Regions from separate parts of the Actibacterium sp. genome, predicted to be linked through region 2. Evidence: riboswitches for the same ligand, from Rfam matches in the RefSeq annotation. Region 2 holds a riboswitch; the other holds the start of a gene.

Region 1 (8,445 bases), on a different contig from region 2:
CATGCGCACCGGCACCGTGGCCACAATCGACAACCGCAACTGGGAACTGCGCGACCAATCCGGCCCTGTGCAGCGGCTGTCGCAATCGCGGGCCATCGCATTGGATATGGAAAGCGCCACGATCGCCGCCAATGGCTATCGATTCCGTGTGCCTTATGGCACGTTGCTATGTGTGTCGGACAAGCCGCTGCACGGCGAATTGAAGCTGCCCGGCATGGCGAGCGAGTTCTATCGCACGCAGGTGGCACGCCATCTGTTGATCGGGATCAAGGCGATGGAACTGCTGCGCGAGATGCCGTTGGAGCGGATTCACAGCCGAAAACTGCGCAGTTTCGATGAAACGGCCTTTCTCTGACGGATTTATCCGCAAAAAATGGCACAAAATGCGCTGAAAATCGCTGTAAGCTTCCACTAATTGTTGTGTGATGCCGCAATATCCCGTTAAATTGCGCGAATGAGCCCCATAGCAAGTGGGCCGGAACGAGGAGACGACATATGGCAAAACCGATGACCAAGACGCAGTTGGTTGCCGCCCTTGCAGACGAAATGGGCGCGGACAAGAAAACCGCTTCGGCCGCGCTTGACGCGATCACCGGGGTGATCACGAAAGAAGTGGCAGGCGGCGGTTCCGTCACTCTGCCCGGCGTTGGCAAGATCTATTGCCGCGAACGGCCCGAACGCATGGTGCGCAACCCCGCCACCGGCGAGCAGATCAAGAAAGAGTCCGACAAGGTTGTGAAAATGACCATCGCCAAGGCGCTGAAAGACAGCGTGAACGGCTAAGGACAGGGTCCGGCAACGGAGCCTTCTGGGGGTCGCCACTGGCGGCCCTTTTTCGTTGTCCCTAACCGATATGGCCCCGGTTTTCGCCAACCTGCCCACGATGCAGCAGCACATGGTCCAGCAGCACGCAGGCCATCATTGCCTCGGCCACGGGCACGGCGCGGATACCAACGCAGGGATCGTGGCGGCCCTTGGTGATGATTTCTGTATTTTCGCCCGATTTGGTGATCGTCTTGCGCGGTGTCAGGATCGACGAGGTCGGCTTCACCGCAAACCGCAGCACCACATCCTGGCCCGTGGAAATGCCGCCAAGAATACCGCCAGCATGGTTTGAGGAAAAAACCGGTCGCCCGTCATTTCCCATGGAAATTTCATCGGCATTGTCGACGCCGGTCAGCGCGGCGCTGGCCATGCCTTCGCCGATCTCGACGCCCTTGACCGCGTTGATCGACATCATCGCAGCGGCCAGATCGGTATCGAGCTTGGCATAGATCGGGGCGCCCAGGCCTGCAGGAAGGCCACGGGCCGTGACCTCGATCACGGCGCCCACGGAATTGCCGGATTTACGCAGATCATCCAGATAGGCCGCCCAATCCGCAGCCGCCACTGTATCGGGCACCCAAAAGGGATTAGTCTCTATTTCAGCCCAATCAAAGCGTGCGCGGTCAATCTTGTGCGGCCCCATCTGCACCATATAGCCCGTTATCCGCAAATCGGGCAGCATTGCCGCCAGCGCCGCCCGCGCCACCCCACCTGCCGCCACACGGGCCGCCGTTTCACGTGCCGATGAACGGCCGCCGCCACGATAGTCGCGTATCCCGTATTTCTGCCAATAGGTGATATCGGCATGACCGGGGCGAAATTTTTCGGCGATGTCCCCATAATCCTTTGACCGCTGATCGGTGTTTTCGATCATCAGCTGAATGGGCGTGCCGGTGGTCTGGCCCTGGAAGACGCCAGACAGGATGCGCACCTCGTCCGCCTCGCGGCGCTGGGTGGTGTATTTCGACTGGCCGGGTTTGCGGCGATCCAGCCACTGCTGAATCATGGCCTCATCCAATGCCACGCCCGGCGGGCATCCGTCGATGGTTGCGCCCAGTGCGGGCCCGTGGCTTTCGCCCCATGTGGTGACGCGAAACAGATGGCCGAATGTGTTGATGCTCATGACGCCGCGCTCCTTCTTGGGCCGGAATAGCGGCAGGCGCCCATTGCTGCAAGCCTGCCAGCGTGTTGCTGGCAAGCCTGGTGCCGTAATGGGGTTGGATTATTCGTCGGCCAGGCTTGCCAGAAAGGCATACAGATCCCTGGCGTCTTCTTCCTTGCGAACCTTGAAGGTCATCGGCGTTTTGGCGCCCGGATCATTTGTGACCTCTTTCAGGAAACCCAAGGGGTCCTGGATATAGGCCACGAAGTTTTCTTCGGTCCAGACCAGCCCTGACTCTGCCGCGGCTTTCATGGATTTGGAATAGTTAAAGCCTTCGACGCTGCCCGCCGCGCGACCGGCGACACCGTACAGGTTCGGCCCGGTCCTGCCCGCCTTGCCAGCCAGAGTTTCACCAGCGGCATTTGTCACGACATGGCAGGCGATACATTGGCGAAAGGCTTTTTCGCCCGCCTCGGCATTACCGGTTGCGCCGTGTTCGTCGGCAATAGCGGGTGCCGCCAGCACAAGACAAGCAGCGGTAAGGATAGGTCTGAACATGTTTCGACTCCTCGATTTGTTTGAGCCAACCATAGGGCTGGCAGTTGGCGGGTCAATCAGGTCGGCTCTGTTTGCGACACTGTGCCACCGCTGTCGGCATGCAGTTCGCGGATTGCCGCGTATTGCGACAGGAAAACCCGGCCTGTCAGGTCCGACATGAAATGAGTGCGCTGCAGCTTGTCCATCACGGGGCCTTTGACCTCGGACAGGTGCAGCTTGATATTCATGTCAGACAAGCGGTGATTTATGGCCTCGAGCGATTCAAGGGCGGATGTGTCGATTTCATTCACCGCCGAACACATCAGCACCACATGCTTCAGACGCTTGTCGCCAACGACACGATCATAAAGGTAATCCTCCAGAAATCGCGCATTGGCGAAATACAGGTTCTCATCCACCCGGATTGTCAGAATTTCGGGGTGCGTTTCGACCTTGTGCCGCTTGATATTGCGAAAATGTTCGGTGCCCGGCACGCGACCCACCTCGGCGATGTGCGGGCGCGAGGTGCGATAGAGAAACAGAAAGATCGACAGGCCAACACCGGCTGAAATGCCGATTTCCACACCAAAGCCCAGTGTCAGCAGAATGGTGGCCGCCACGGCGGCGAAATCAGCGCGCGAATAGTTCCAGGTGGTGCGCAGGATGCTGAAATCGACCAGTGACAATACCGCGACGATAATCGTGGCCGCCAGTGTGGCCTTTGGCAGAAAATACAACAGCGGGGTCAGCGCGATCGTCGCCAGGGCAATTCCGATCGCCGTGAATGCCCCCGCAGCGGGCGTTTCGGCCCCGGCGTCGTAATTCACAACCGAACGCGCAAATCCCCCGGTAACCGGATAGCCGCCGGTTACGGCTGCGGCGATGTTCGACGCACCAAGGCCGATCAGCTCTTGGTCGGGAATTATGCGTTGGCGTTTCTTCGCGGCCAGCGTCTGTGCGACCGATACCGATTCAACGAAACCTATGATCGAAATCAGAACCGCAGATCCGATCAGGCTGGTCCAGATATCCGCGTTGAAGCTGGGTATGGTCAGGGGGGGCAGGCCCTGCGGAACGGTTCCCACGATCGCCACGCCGTATTTCGACAGCCCCAAAGCCCAAGAGAAAAACGTCGTCACCGCCACGGCTGCAACCGGGCCGGCCTTGGCCATAATATCGGCCATGCGCGGCGTCAGCCCCCGTTTCAGCAGTAACGGCTTGAGCCCCTTGCGCACCCAGAACAGAAAGGCCGTGGCCCCAACCCCGATGATGAGCGTGGGAATATTTACATCGCTTAGATGCAATAACAGAGACTGTATCAGCTGAAAAAGGTTTTCACCGTCGGCCTTGATGCCCAAAATGCCCTTCAACTGGCTGGTCGCGATGATGATTCCGGACGCGGTGATAAAACCTGCAATCACGGGATGAGACAGGAAATTGGCCATGAAACCCAGCCGGAACAGCCCCATTGCCAGCAGGAACAGGCCCGACAGAAACGCCAGCACGATGGCCGCCGCCGCATAGTCAGCTGTGCCTGGAAGAGCCAGCTTGCCAACCGCCGCCGCTGTCATCAACGATACAACTGCAACCGGCCCTACGGCCAGCGCGCGCGAGGTGCCGAAAACCGCATAGGCCACCAGCGGCAGAATGGACGCATACAGGCCCATTTCAGGCGGCAATCCGGCCAGCAAGGCATAGGCCAGCGATTGCGGAATCAGCATGATGGTGACGATGATTGCCGCCACCAGATCGTTGGTCAAAGCATCGCGCGAATAGGTTCGGCCCCAATCAAGTATCGGCAGGTAAAGTATCAGGGCTTTCATCGCGACGCCTTTCATATTCACTTATTAATATGTGATTAAGGCCGTATGGCACGAAATACAAGTGGCTGCGCATCGGGATCGGTCGCCCTTGTGATGGTCCAGCGGCTGATCTAAGGTCAGCCTCACCTGGGGGTGCCCCGCAAGGGCTGAGACGCATTCGCGAACCCGTTGAACCTGAACCGGCTAGAACCGGCGGAGGGAAGGTGCTGGACATTCTCCATATCCTGCCCCCGCATGTAATGTAAGGATGACCAATGCGATATCCGATACTTGCTGCGGCGATGATCTGTGCGCCGATGGCGCAGGCCCAGGCGCCCGTGCTGACCGTGTATACCTATGACAGTTTCGCCAGTGAATGGGGGCCAGGCCCGCAGATCGAACAGGCATTCGAGGCCAGGTGCGGCTGCGACGTGCAATTTGTGACGGCGGGCGATGGTGCGGCGCTGTTGTCACGCCTGCGGCTGGAAGGAACCCGCACCCGCGCCGATGTGGTTGTCGGGTTGGATACCAGCCTGACCGCGATGGCCCGCGCCACAGGACTGTTTGCGCCTCATGGATTGGTGGATGTGGCTCTGTCCTTGCCCAATCCGTGGTCAGATGACGTTTTCGTGCCGTTCGACTGGGGATATTTCGCCTTTGTCTATGACAGGACCAAGCTGACGGATGTGCCCGACAGTTTCACAGCATTGGCCGCAGCGCCGGATGACCTGAAGATCGTAATTCAGGATCCCCGGTCATCGACCCCCGGCCTGGGGCTGCTGATGTGGGTCAAGGCCGCGTATGGCGACCGCGCCGCCGACATCTGGGAAGGGCTTGCACCGCATATCATCACCGTGACGCCGGGCTGGACCGAAGCCTATGGCATGTTCCTGGATGGCGAGGCCGATATGGTGCTGTCATATACCACATCGCCAGCCTATCATGTCATCGTCGAGGGTGATGATACAAAGGCCGCCGCCACATTTAGCGAGGGCCATTATATGCAGATCGAGGTTGCTGCACGTATTGCGGGAACAGATCAGCCGGAGCTGGCGCAATCCTTTCTGGATTTCATGCGATCAGATGCCGCGCAGGCGCTGATCCCGACAACCAACTGGATGTATCCCGCGACCATCCCGGCCGGGGGTCTGCCCGAAGGATTTTCAGCACCATTCGGGCCGGAACAGTCGCTGTTATTACCGGAAGATCAGGCAAACGCCCTTCGGGATCAGGCCGTGGAAGAATGGCGCAACGCCCTGTCGAAATAGGCCGGTTCACCCTGGTCGGGGCGGCGATGGCCGTCCTGGTTCTGGGGGTGCTGGCCACAACGCTGGCCGCATTGTTCTGGCGGGCGGATCGGGCCGCCACGCTGGGGCCAGGCGATTGGGCCACGATACGCTTTACACTGGTTCAGGCACTGACTTCGGCGGCGCTGTCTGTATTGCTTGCCATACCCGTAGCGCGGGCATTGGCGCGGCGCCGCTTTGCGGGGCGTGGGGTGCTGATCACGCTGTTGGGTGCGCCGTTCATCTTGCCTGTCATCGTTGCAATATTGGGATTGCTGGCGGTATTCGGGCGTAACGGCCTGTTGAACGCGGCATTGGGGTCTTGGGGACCTGTATCGATTTTCGGATTGCAAGGTGTGGTTCTGGCGAATGTGTTCTTCAACCTGCCGCTGGCCACACGGTTGATCCTGCAGGGCTGGCAAGCGATCCCCGGTGAACATTTCCGCCTGGCTGCCGCGCTGGGTTTTCGCGTTGGCGATATCAACAGATGGCTTGAACGCCCCATGCTGCGCGCCGTGGTTCCCGGGGCGTTTCTGGTGATCTTCGGCCTGTGTTTGACCAGTTTCGCCGTCGCGCTGACACTGGGGGGCGGGCCTGCGGCGACCACCGTCGAACTGGCGATCTATCAGGCGTTTACCTTCGAGTTCAATCTGGGGCGGGCAGCGATTCTGGCCCTTGTGCAATTTGGATTGACCGGCATCGCGGCGATTGCCGTCTTTCGGTTCGGCCCGCCGAACCTGTCGCAGGCTGGCTTCGATCGGCCGCAATTGCGCTGGGACACCCGCCACTGGCCTTTGCGCATGGCCGATGCCCTGTGGGTGGGTGTCGCGGCGATATTCCTGCTGCTGCCCCTTTCGATGGTCATTTTTACTGGAACAGAGACTGTTTTCAGGCTGCCAGCCTCGATATATCTGGCGGCGTTGCGGTCCATTATGGTGGCATTGGCCTCGACGGCCGTCACTGTTTTACTGGCGGTATTGATTGCACATGCCGCGGCCAGGCTGCGCCATCGCGCAGCCGCGGGCATGATCGAGGCCGCTGGGGTTCTTGCCATCGCCGCGTCACCTCTGGTGATCGGAACCGGGTTGTTCATATTGATCTTTCCGCTGGTTGATCCTGCCCGGCTGGCCCTGCCCGTGACGGCCGGCGTCAATGCGATCATGAGCCTGCCATTTGCCTTGCGGGCCCTCATCCCGGCCATGCGCGATGCAGAGCGTGACTTTGGCCGCCTGGCCGACAGCCTTGGCCTGACCGGCCTGACCCGGCTTCGGGTCGTGTTTCTGGCCCGTTTGCAACGCCCGTTAGGGTTTTCCGCAGGCTTGGCCGCGGCCCTTTCGATGGGGGATCTGGGCGTGATCACGCTGTTCTCGGCCACGGATCAGGCGACACTGCCATTGCAGATGTATCGGTTGATGGGGGCCTATCGGATGGACCTGGCGGCGGGCGCCGCGCTGTTGCTGCTGGCGCTCAGCCTGGGGCTGTTCTGGCTGTTCGATCGCGGGGGACGGATGAATGCTGACATTTGAACAGGTTATGCTGCGACAGGGCGATTTCACCTTGCGCGCCGATTTCACGATCCCCGCCGGGGAAACGACCGCGATCATCGGCCCGTCGGGGGCCGGCAAGTCAACCCTGCTGGATCTTGTGGCAGGTTTCCTGCGCCCCGATAGTGGCCGCATTCTGTGGCAGGGGCGCGATATCACGCAGGATAGCCCGGCACGGCGCCCTGCAAGTATCCTGTTTCAGGATAACAACCTGTTCCCGCATCTGAGCGTACTGCAAAATGTGGGGTTGGGACTGCGCCCTGACTTGCGGCTTTCCCCTGCCGAGCAGGAACGCGTCAGCGCCAGCCTGGGGCGTGTCGGGCTGGAAGGACTGGAAAATCGCAAACCGGCCCAGCTATCGGGGGGACAGCGCGGGCGTGTCGCGCTTGCGCGCGCGCTGTTGCAGGCAAAACCGATACTGCTGCTGGATGAACCTTTTGCCGCGCTGGGGCCCGCGCTGAAGGCCGAGATGCTGCAACTGGTGATTGGGCTGACCGCAGCCGCGAATACAACATTGCTGATGGTGACGCATAACCCCGACGAGGCAAAGGCGATGGCCCGTCAAACGGTTCTGGTGTCGTGCGGCCAGGCGGCTGCGCCGGTTTCCACCGCGCGGTTGTTCAACGAGCCCCCGCCGGAGTTGCGGGACTATCTTGGCTGAAAATCGTGTTTGCAGCGGGTTGATGCGCTGCGCGCGCGGGTATTTTAGCCAAGAATAAACAGGAGGGCCTGGGTCGGCAAGATTACCGGCGCCGCAATAGAAAAACGCGCCCCGGCTGGGGGCGCGTTCAGGATGTCTGTTCTGGATCAGGCCGTTTTCTTGCCTTTGACGGCTGCCCATATCCGCTTGTTGGTCAGAAAAAGCAGAACCGACAGCAGAACAAGCAAACCCACAGCCACGAAGCCGACATGCTTGCGGGCCATCAGCTTGGGCTCGGCGGCCCACATCAGGAAGGCGGCCACATCTTCGGCCTCGTGATGCAGATCGGTGGAATGGCCATCGGCAAACGTCACGTCATCGCCAGCCAATGGCGGCGACATTGCGATCCAGCCGCCGGGAAAGGCGGTGTTGCCATAGAAGACGGTTCCCGCTTCTTCCTTTGTTTCGCCGGTATAGCCGGTCAGGATCGACACGATATATTCCGGCCCGCCGATGCCGTTAAACATCTGGCTAAGGCCAGTGCCATAGGGCCCGTGGAAGCCGGCGCGCGCCTTGGCCATCAGCGACAGGTCGGGCGCGTTCTCCAAGGCAGAGGGTGGAAATTTATCATTCGGGGTGGCTTCGCGCGTATCTTGCAGCGCCGGGTCATAGATCTGCCAGAACTTGGCATATGCGATGACCTGTTCTT
Region 2 (8,445 bases):
CGCCGGTTTCCAGTATCTCGGCCTCGGCAAAGGCGGGGTGCAGGGCATAGGCGGCCGATAACAGTTCCAGAACCGCGCGCGCGGTGACAACCCCGCGCCGGTCGCTTTCGATCATGGTGGCCCCCAGCATGAAAACCCCGTCGCCGCGCGGCACGATGTAAAGCGGAATGCGCGGATGCAGCAGGCGCACCGGCCGCGACAGGGTGATATCGGGACAGCGCAGCACCAGCATTTCGCCGCGCACGCCGCGCAGATCGGCCAGCTGATCACGGGCGGCCAGGCCGCGTGCATCAATCACCAGATCGAGGGCGGTTGCAGGGGGCGCGGCATGAAAGACCACCCCCTTTGCCAGCAACCGGCGGCGCAATTCGTTCAGGGCCTGGCGCGGTGCTATATGCGCCTCGTCAGCATAGAAAAGCCCGCTGGTGAAGCGGCCAGCCAGGTCCGGTTCCAGCGCCGCGATGCCAGTGGCATCAACCATCTGGTGTCCCCGGCTGCGGCGGGCAAAGCGGGCCAGTTCGCCCCGATCCCGCGATTGCGTCAGAACAAGGGTGCCGTTACGGCTGGCTGTGCCGGTATGGCGATCCCACCAGTCGATGGCGGCCTGCCCGTGGCGTTCAACCGGTTCTTCAGCGGATTCGCCTTCACAATAGGGGGCCAGCATGCCGCCTGCCCACCACGAACAGGCATGGGGGCCGGGGGCGGGTTCGGGATCGACCAGTTCGACCGCGTGCCCGCGCGCGCTCAGTTCCGTGGCGATGACCAGCCCCATCACGCCCGCGCCAAGGATTTGAACCATGTTCATGATTTTGCCGCCCAAAGCGCATGAAAGTGATGCACCGGCCCGTGGCCCGACCCGATATGCAGCGTGTCGGCGGCGGCGATGGCCCCTTGCAGATAACCATGCGCACGGGTCACGGCCTGGGGCACATCCATGCCCTGCGCCAGACCCGCCGCGATGGCGGCCGACAGCGTGCAGCCCGTGCCATGCGTATTGCGGGTGACGATCCGCGGGGCCGTAAGGCTGTGATCCTTCGGCCCCAGCAGCAGATCGGTGCAGACTTGGCCTTCGGCATGGCCCCCCTTCATAAGCACCCATTCGGGCCCAAGCGCCAGCAGCGCCCGGCCTTGCACGGTGCGCCCGGCAGGATCACCGGCCGGGCCTGTGGCCAGCAGCTCGCCCGCCTCGGGCAGGTTCGGGGTCAGCACCGTGGCCAGCGGCAGCAGTTCCGACCGCAGCGCCGCGATGGCCTCGGCCGCAAGAAGCCGGTCGCCGGATTTTGCCACCATGACAGGGTCCAGCACCACCGGCAGGCCCCGCCCGCGCAACCCGTCGGCCACCACGCGGATCACTGCCGGATCGCCCAGCATGCCGATCTTGACGGCCCGCACGGCCAGATCGTCAAAGACCGTTTCGATCTGTGCCCGCACGATGGCGGGCGAAAGCGTCTCAACCGCCGTCACGGCACGGGTGTTCTGGGCTGTCACGGCAGTCAGGACGCTGGCGCCATAGACCCCAAGCGCCGAGAATGTCTTGAGATCCGCCTGAATCCCGGCGCCACCCCCGCTGTCAGAGCCTGCAATGGTCAATGCAATTGCTGTCACGTCGCCCCCATATCGACCGACGGATGGGAGGGGGGCTTTTGGTTGGCAGAATGCTGCCGCGCCTGCACAAGCTACCCGTTCCCTCCGCCGGTCTTAACCGGATCAGGTTCGATGGGTTGGCTCGCGCCTCTCAGCCCCGGCGTTCCGGGGCACCCCAACGAGTAAGTCCATGCAGGCTAATACCGAAACGGGCGATCCGCAAGGGGGCGTCAGCAATACCTGGGCACCAAAGCGCCCCATCGCAGAAGCGGACGATCACCGGGCGTTGTGCCGGTCCGGATCAGACGCGGCGGATCAGGCCGCCAAGGTGACGACATGATTGTCCCATGCACAGCCCCAGCGGGCCAGCGGGTTTTGGCGATCGGCGCATATGGCGATCAGCCCGCCCAGCCCGTCACTGGCCAGAAACCCCTGTCGATGCGGGGCAAGGCCACACACGTCGCTGCGCGACACCGCGCCTAGAAATTCACCGTCACCGGAAAACCTGTGGACCCTGCCGCCGCGCGGCGAGGTGATCGCGACCTCGGTGCCGTCGCCGCTGAAGGCGATGCTGCCGGCATAGCCCTGCATTGCCAGTTCATCCGCCAGCGGGGCAGGGGCCAGCAGCGCCGCCGCACCGGGCCGGTGCAGGCCAAGCAGCGGCGTGGCCGCGCCCGGCTGGCCCTCCCATTGCATCGCAAAGGCCACCAGACCATCGTCGCGAATGGCCAGGTGGCGGATCGAATTCTGCCGCAGATCGGGGCCAAGCAAGACCTGTTCGCGCAGGGTTCCGGCAATGTCCAGATAGGTCAGATTGGGCTGCATGCTGTCGATGTTCAGCTTGGTCCGGTCGGTCGGGTCGGTGGCAATGCCGCCATTGGCCACGATCAGGGTGCGGCCATCGGGCATCAGGCGCAGATCATGCGGACCGATGCCGTGGGTCGGCATTTCGCCGATGCGGGCATAGGCGGTGGCCGAGGATTTCCAAACGCCGATCACACCTTCGCTGGTATCGGCACGCTGTTCGGATGTGAACAGGCGCGCGCCGGTTTCGTCAAAGACGCCATGGCCATTGAACTGCCGCCCGGCAGGCGGGGTCAGCGGGTGCCGGACATTGCCGGTTGCGCAGTCAATGACCAGGGCAAAACTGCCCGGACGCCGGGCGAATACGACAGCCTCGGCCCGCTGCGGGTGGCCCGCACCGGCATGGCCCCGCGCAGGCAGCGCCACGCGAAAGATCCGCGAGCCGTCCAGGCCCAGCCCGAACAGGGCAAAGCGGCCATCGGGTTCTTTCGCGGCAGCCAGAAAGGCGGGATTGCCTGCTGCGGCCCAGCCAAGTGCCGGTGCGGTTCCGGCGGCAAGAAGGCTTGTCAGAAAGGCGCGGCGCGTGGTCATGGTTCAGTCTCCGTCCTGTGAATTGAAACCCGGTGCAATGCCAAGGACCGCGCCGATTTCGGTTTCGATCGCGCGACGCATCGCGCGCACAGCCTGTTGCAGCACCTCGGCGTGAAACCGGCCCTGCGGATCGCCGACATCCTGAAACGCGGGGTCCGTGATGTTATCGGCCGCCGCCAGAACCTGTGCCAGGGCCGCATCGGTCTGTGGCAGGTCGCTGCCAGACAGATGGTGGGCAAGGGCCTGGGCGGCCTTGGTCGACAGCACCACATTGCGCAGGCTGCGACCCGAGCGCCAGGCCTCTGCCAGCCTCGGACGGGGGCGGTCGAGGCTGCCAAGGGGGCGGCCAATCCGGCTGTCCGCGGTGAATTCCAGGCTTCCAAGGATTTGGGTGTAAAGGGCGCGGATCGCCTCGGCCCGGTCCAGATAGGTTGCGTTGCCGGGCTGGCCTGCGCTGGTAAGGGTCGCCGCAAAATCGGTTGACCACGCGGTATCGAGCAGCTGCGCCTGTTGCGCAAGATCGGCTGCAATGGCCCTGACAAGCCCGCAGGTGTAATCGCCCGTGTCATAGCTGGCGAAGGCCGGATCATAGAGCAGCATCTCAAGCGCGAAAAAGCCGCGCGCGGCGACAGAGACCTGGGCATAGGCGTCAGGATCGTGAACGATGGGGTCTTGTGCCGCAATCAGCCCTGACAATGCGCGCGGGGTAAACCCACGGTCGTCGGGCCAGAACGCGATCGACAGCGCGCCGGATTCTGACGGGCCGATCCGCATATCCGCGACAGCCGTCCATGTGTCAAAGGCGGTCTGATAGGCCGTGCGCAGTTTGCCGGGTCGGCAATCGGTCTGCGCGGCGCGCGACAGTTCAGCACTCGCGCGGGCGAACCCGGCCATCTTGGGCAGAATATACCCTGACACCGCCCCGCTGACATCGGCGAAGGCCATGCTGCCCCAAAGGGCGGTCACAACAACAAGGATTATCCGCATCACAGGCTCTCCAGAAAACGTAACAGGGCGGCACGGGTCGCGCCCGGCATTTGGATGACATGGTCGCGCGCGGCCTGCGCTTCGCCTCCATGCCACAGGATTGCCTCGAGTATGCTGCGCGCCCGGCCATCATGCAGAAAACTTGCCTGGCCGCTGACCTGTTCCGTTTGGCCGATCCCCCAAAGCGGCGCGGTGCGCCATTCGGTTCCGGTGGCGCGGGCCTCTGGCCGGTGGTCGGCAAGCCCTTCGCCCATGTCATGCAACAGCATATCCGTATAGGGCCAGATCAGTTGAAAGCTTTGCTCGGGCTGATCTGCCAGCCGCGCGGTGACGAAGTTGGGGGTATGGCAGGCGGCGCAACCTGCGGCGTGAAAGGCATGCTTGCCCCGCAATACTGCAGGGTCGCCCGCGTCTGGGCGGGCCGGAACGGCCAGATTACGGCTGTAGAAGGTCACAAGATCAAGACCGGCGGCGTCAATCTCGAACCCGCCGCGGGATGCGTCATCACCATGACGTGCGGCACGGCACTTTTTCTGGGCAGCGGTGCAATCCCCCCAGGGGGCGGGAAAGAGCGGGCTTGATATTCCCATATCCCCCGCGAAGGCGGCCGCGGATTGTTCGCGGATCGTTGCCATTCCCGCCTTGTGACCGAACCGGCCCAGCATCGGGCGGTCGTATTCGGCGGACCAGACGATATTGGCGCGCCCTGAAATGCCGTCGCCGTCAGCATCGTCGGGATCGGCCAGCGCAAGAATATCCTGTGCCGGAATGGCCTCTAGCAGGCCCAGACCGATCATCTGCGGGGCGACGCGCGGGCTGAGCATGGCGTCGGGATGCAGCGGGCCATATCCCAGATCGGCGGCGGAATAGGTGGGGCGGCGAAGCGTGGCGGTTTCATCATCCGACAAGGCCAGCGTGACGTCTTCATAGGTGACATCAAGCCGGTATTCCCCCGGCTGGCCCGCCGTGCCGAAATCCTGCAACTGGCCGCCATAGACCGGGTCCGGCGCGGTTGCCAGGTAATCGGCGATCTCGGCCATCGCGACATCGGGTTCGGCGGGAATGGAAATGCGCAGAAACATCGACACCGACGTGTCAGCCGGCCCGGCCGGCGGATGCCCGCGACCGTCCTTGATATGGCAGTTCTGGCAGCCGCGCGCGTTATAGATCGGCCCCAACCCATCCGAGGCCAGCGTCGATGACGGCGCCGAGACCCACAGCTTGCGGAACAAACCGTTGCCGACCTTGAAGTCCAGCTCTCGTTCAAAGCTGATATTGGCCGAAGGTTGCGAAAACGCATCGGCATTCGTCCGCAGGCGCACGGTGGCAGCCCCCGCCGGCAATCCTTCGAAGGCTTCGGGTTCGGTGAAATCCTCAGGGGGCGCGGTCACTACGGCGATCCGCGCGCGCTCGGCCGAAGTGCGCGGAACAACGTTCAGATGGATATCATCCAAAGTTTGGGCCGCCGCCGCGCTGCCGATAACGATCGCCACCAGGGCAAGACTATTCAGCCTCATCCATCGGCGAGGCATTGAGAAGGGCATAACGTTCGGCTCCGAGTTTATCGTAAAGGTCGATCTGCGTTTCAAGAAAATCGATATGGCCTTCCTCGTCGGCCAGCAGTTCCTCGAACAGCTTCATCGTCACGTAATCGCCCGCCCGCTGGCAGTATTCGCGGGCCTCTTTGTACAGCGCGCAGGCCTCTTGTTCGGCGGCCATGTCGCTGTCCAGCGTTTCCCGCGGGTTCTGACCGATCCGCAGCGGGTCAAGCTTCTGCAGGTTCGGATGCCCTTCGAGAAAGATTACCCGCGCAATCAGCCTGTCTGCGTGGCGCATTTCTTCGATGCTTTCCTCGCGGCTTTTGCGGGCCATGCGTCCCAGGGTCCAATCTTCCTGGAGCCGGTAATGCACCCAGTACTGGCTGACTGCCGTCAGTTCAGACCGGATTGCCCGGTTGAGATAGTCGATGACTTTCGCGTCGCCTTTCATGTCGGTTTTCCTGTGTTGGTTCGCGGCCTTTGCGCAGGCCGCGAAGTTGCATGGGGACTTCCAGATTGTCGTTCTGTCGCATGGTTGACAGGAAAAGCGGCATGCAAGTGCCGCAATCGGCCGCCTTTCCCAGGGCCCGATAGATCTTGCCGGGCGTGATGATCGTCTTTGGATCAGCGGCGCGCATCCAGTCGATGGCCGCATGCACGTCCGTATCGCTGATATATTGGCATTGGCAGATGATCATCGAGGTTGGCCTTATTGGAACACGGCGCCGGGATTATCCAGGCTGTCAGAGCCTTCGAATACGATCTGATCCAGATCCAGCGCGGCCACGATCCGTTCGATCGTGCGGGTCTGGTCGATCAGGCCCTTCACCCCGGCCATGATCAGGGCCTCGCCTTCGGCATTGCCGCGTTCCAGCATCATGTCATAGGCGAATCCGGTCTCTGCCGCCGCCTTGATCGCGCCAAGGGCGGTCATCGTGACATCAAGCCTCGACTGCATTTCGGCATCCAGCGACGGATTGCTTTCGGCCAGAAGGTCCGACAGCGAGGGGCCTTCGATCACCGATCCGTCCAGCCGGACATATCGCCCCTGATAGACATTCTGCACGCCAAGCCCGTCATAGTAATGGCTGTTATGGGTGTTATCCGAAAAGCAGTCATGCTCTTCTTCGGGGTCGTTCAGCATCAGGCCAAGCCGCATCCGTTCGCCCGCCTGTTCACCGTAAGACAGGCTTCCCATGCCGGTCAGCATGGCCACCAGCCCCTGATTTTCATCCGCAAGAACGGCCGCACGCGCGGCGCCGCCATCGGCCCATTGCGCAGCCATTTCTTGCAGGTCACTGATCAGAAGATCGGTTGCGGCGGCCAGATAATCGGCGCGGCGGTCGCAATTGTCATGCGTGCAGCCTTCGCCCTGAACAAAATCGGTATAGGGCCGTTGTCCGGCGCCCGGGCCGGTGCCGTTCAGGTCTTGCCCCCACAGAAGAAACTCGACCGCATGATACCCGCGCGCCACATTGGTTTCGATCCCGTCGGCCTCGTTCAACGTATCGGCGATCAACGCCGGGGTGATCTGGCCGGCGTCGATCTGTGTGCCCGCGATGGTGATGACGGGATTGGCGATCACATTCAGCGAGGCAAGGGCATTCGCATCCGTCGGTCCGCCATAGGAGGCATCCACATAGTCGATCAAACCTTCGTCCAGCGGCCAGGCGTTCACCTTGCCTTCCCAGTCATCGACGATCGGATTGCCAAACCTGTAGACCTCGGTCTGCTGATAGGGCGCGCGGGCCGCGATCCAGGCTTCACGCGCCGCGTCAATGGCGGCTTGGGACGGTGTTTCGATCAGGGTTTGCACAGCAGCACGCAGCGTCTTGGCGGTGGTCAGGCTGTCGGAATACTTGGCGGCGGCGATATCGGCATAGGTTTCCAGCACCGCACGGCGGCTTGTGTCAGCCGTAGCGATTGTTGCCGACCCAAGCGATAGCGCAAGGGCGCTGGTCATCAGGGTGAGAGTCTTCATGGAATATTCAGTCCTTTTTCAGTTGAGTTTCGTGCGTTCGGCCTGCCGCAGCCAGGACTGCGTCCGCAGGTCCAGACGTTTCAGGGCGGCCGCAAAGGTTTCGGCCAAGCCCACCAGGCATTGCGCCATGTCGGCGCGCACAAGGATTGTTGCGATCAACATCGCATCTTCGTGGTGCCCTTCGCCCGCGGCGGCCACGAAATTGGCGAAACACGCCTCATCCGCGCCAAGACATTCGCAGCCGGGTTGATGACGCATCAGCGGGCGGCGGGCATTGTGCATCAGCAGGCCGCAAAGCAGATCAAATGACTGCATGACCTGCGGCTCGTCTTGCCCGGCCAGATCGTGGCAGTTAGCCGGAATAACGGGCCGCATATCCGACCCATCGCACCAAAGCCGCAGATACCGCACCGCGCCGGCCTCCACGGCGGGAAGATCGGACAAATACCCAACCGGGCTGCCGCCGCGCAGTGAGGGGCTTATCGCCATGACGCGTCTCCTATTTCGTCAGGATAAGCTTGCCCGCGCGCGTGATCCGCAGGGTATAGGTTTGCGACCCCAGGATGATCTGCGCCTGGTTCCCGATGCCAACAAGGTCTTCGGCCTTGTGTATGGGGGGGCTGCTGTCGTCGGGCTGGGTTCTTTTCGCTTCAGTCATCGAACCCGATCCGCTGATTTTCGCAGTTCGAATTTCGGGTATGCGCGCATGTGTGAGGCATTGCCTGGCTCCAATATCCGGTGGCCCCGGGCTGCCCGGCGATTTACGCATTCGGGGGGCTAGGAGAACCCCACAAAGATGACCAAAAGAATCAACTATGTCAATCCCGACATTTTCTATCGGAAAATGCCGCTGGCCTATGCGCCGCAACGGTGATCCGGAAGCCATATCCAGAACCGAATACCAGCGAATACGCGATTGACATGAATCTTGCTGGTGCATCACTCGACCGGCACCAATAT

The links. A riboswitch is a leader RNA that binds a small molecule or an ion and turns the genes downstream of it on or off. The one in region 2 is predicted to bind thiamine pyrophosphate.
Positions count from the first base shown of each region.
Region 1: linked by a shared signal. The riboswitch ahead of thiB (thiamine ABC transporter substrate binding subunit) and the one ahead of thiD (bifunctional hydroxymethylpyrimidine kinase/phosphomethylpyrimidine kinase) in region 2 are both predicted to bind thiamine pyrophosphate.

Region 1 is NZ_JBSRVX010000013.1:17,669-26,113, reverse strand. Features, by position in the region: gene ACTCHC_RS02425 (AMP nucleosidase) at 1-355, shown strand, start outside; gene ACTCHC_RS02420 (HU family DNA-binding protein) at 496-783, shown strand; gene aroC (chorismate synthase) at 845-1,948, opposite strand; gene ACTCHC_RS02410 (c-type cytochrome) at 2,048-2,485, opposite strand; gene ACTCHC_RS02405 (SulP family inorganic anion transporter) at 2,542-4,287, opposite strand; TPP riboswitch at 4,406-4,505, shown strand; gene thiB (thiamine ABC transporter substrate binding subunit) at 4,542-5,534, shown strand; gene ACTCHC_RS02395 (ABC transporter permease family protein) at 5,510-7,078, shown strand; gene ACTCHC_RS02390 (thiamine ABC transporter ATP-binding protein) at 7,065-7,757, shown strand; gene ACTCHC_RS02385 (cytochrome c1) at 7,904-8,445, opposite strand, start outside.
Region 2 is NZ_JBSRVX010000050.1:66,233-74,677, reverse strand. Features, by position in the region: gene ACTCHC_RS10685 (FAD-dependent oxidoreductase) at 1-805, opposite strand, end outside; gene thiD (bifunctional hydroxymethylpyrimidine kinase/phosphomethylpyrimidine kinase) at 802-1,605, opposite strand; TPP riboswitch at 1,668-1,772, opposite strand; gene ACTCHC_RS10675 (DUF1513 domain-containing protein) at 1,900-2,979, opposite strand; gene ACTCHC_RS10670 (imelysin family protein) at 2,983-3,966, opposite strand; gene ACTCHC_RS10665 (di-heme oxidoreductase family protein) at 3,966-5,483, opposite strand; gene bfr (bacterioferritin) at 5,470-5,955, opposite strand; gene ACTCHC_RS10655 ((2Fe-2S)-binding protein) at 5,903-6,202, opposite strand; gene ACTCHC_RS10650 (imelysin family protein) at 6,214-7,485, opposite strand; gene ACTCHC_RS10645 (hypothetical protein) at 7,504-7,974, opposite strand; gene hemP (hemin uptake protein HemP) at 7,985-8,143, opposite strand.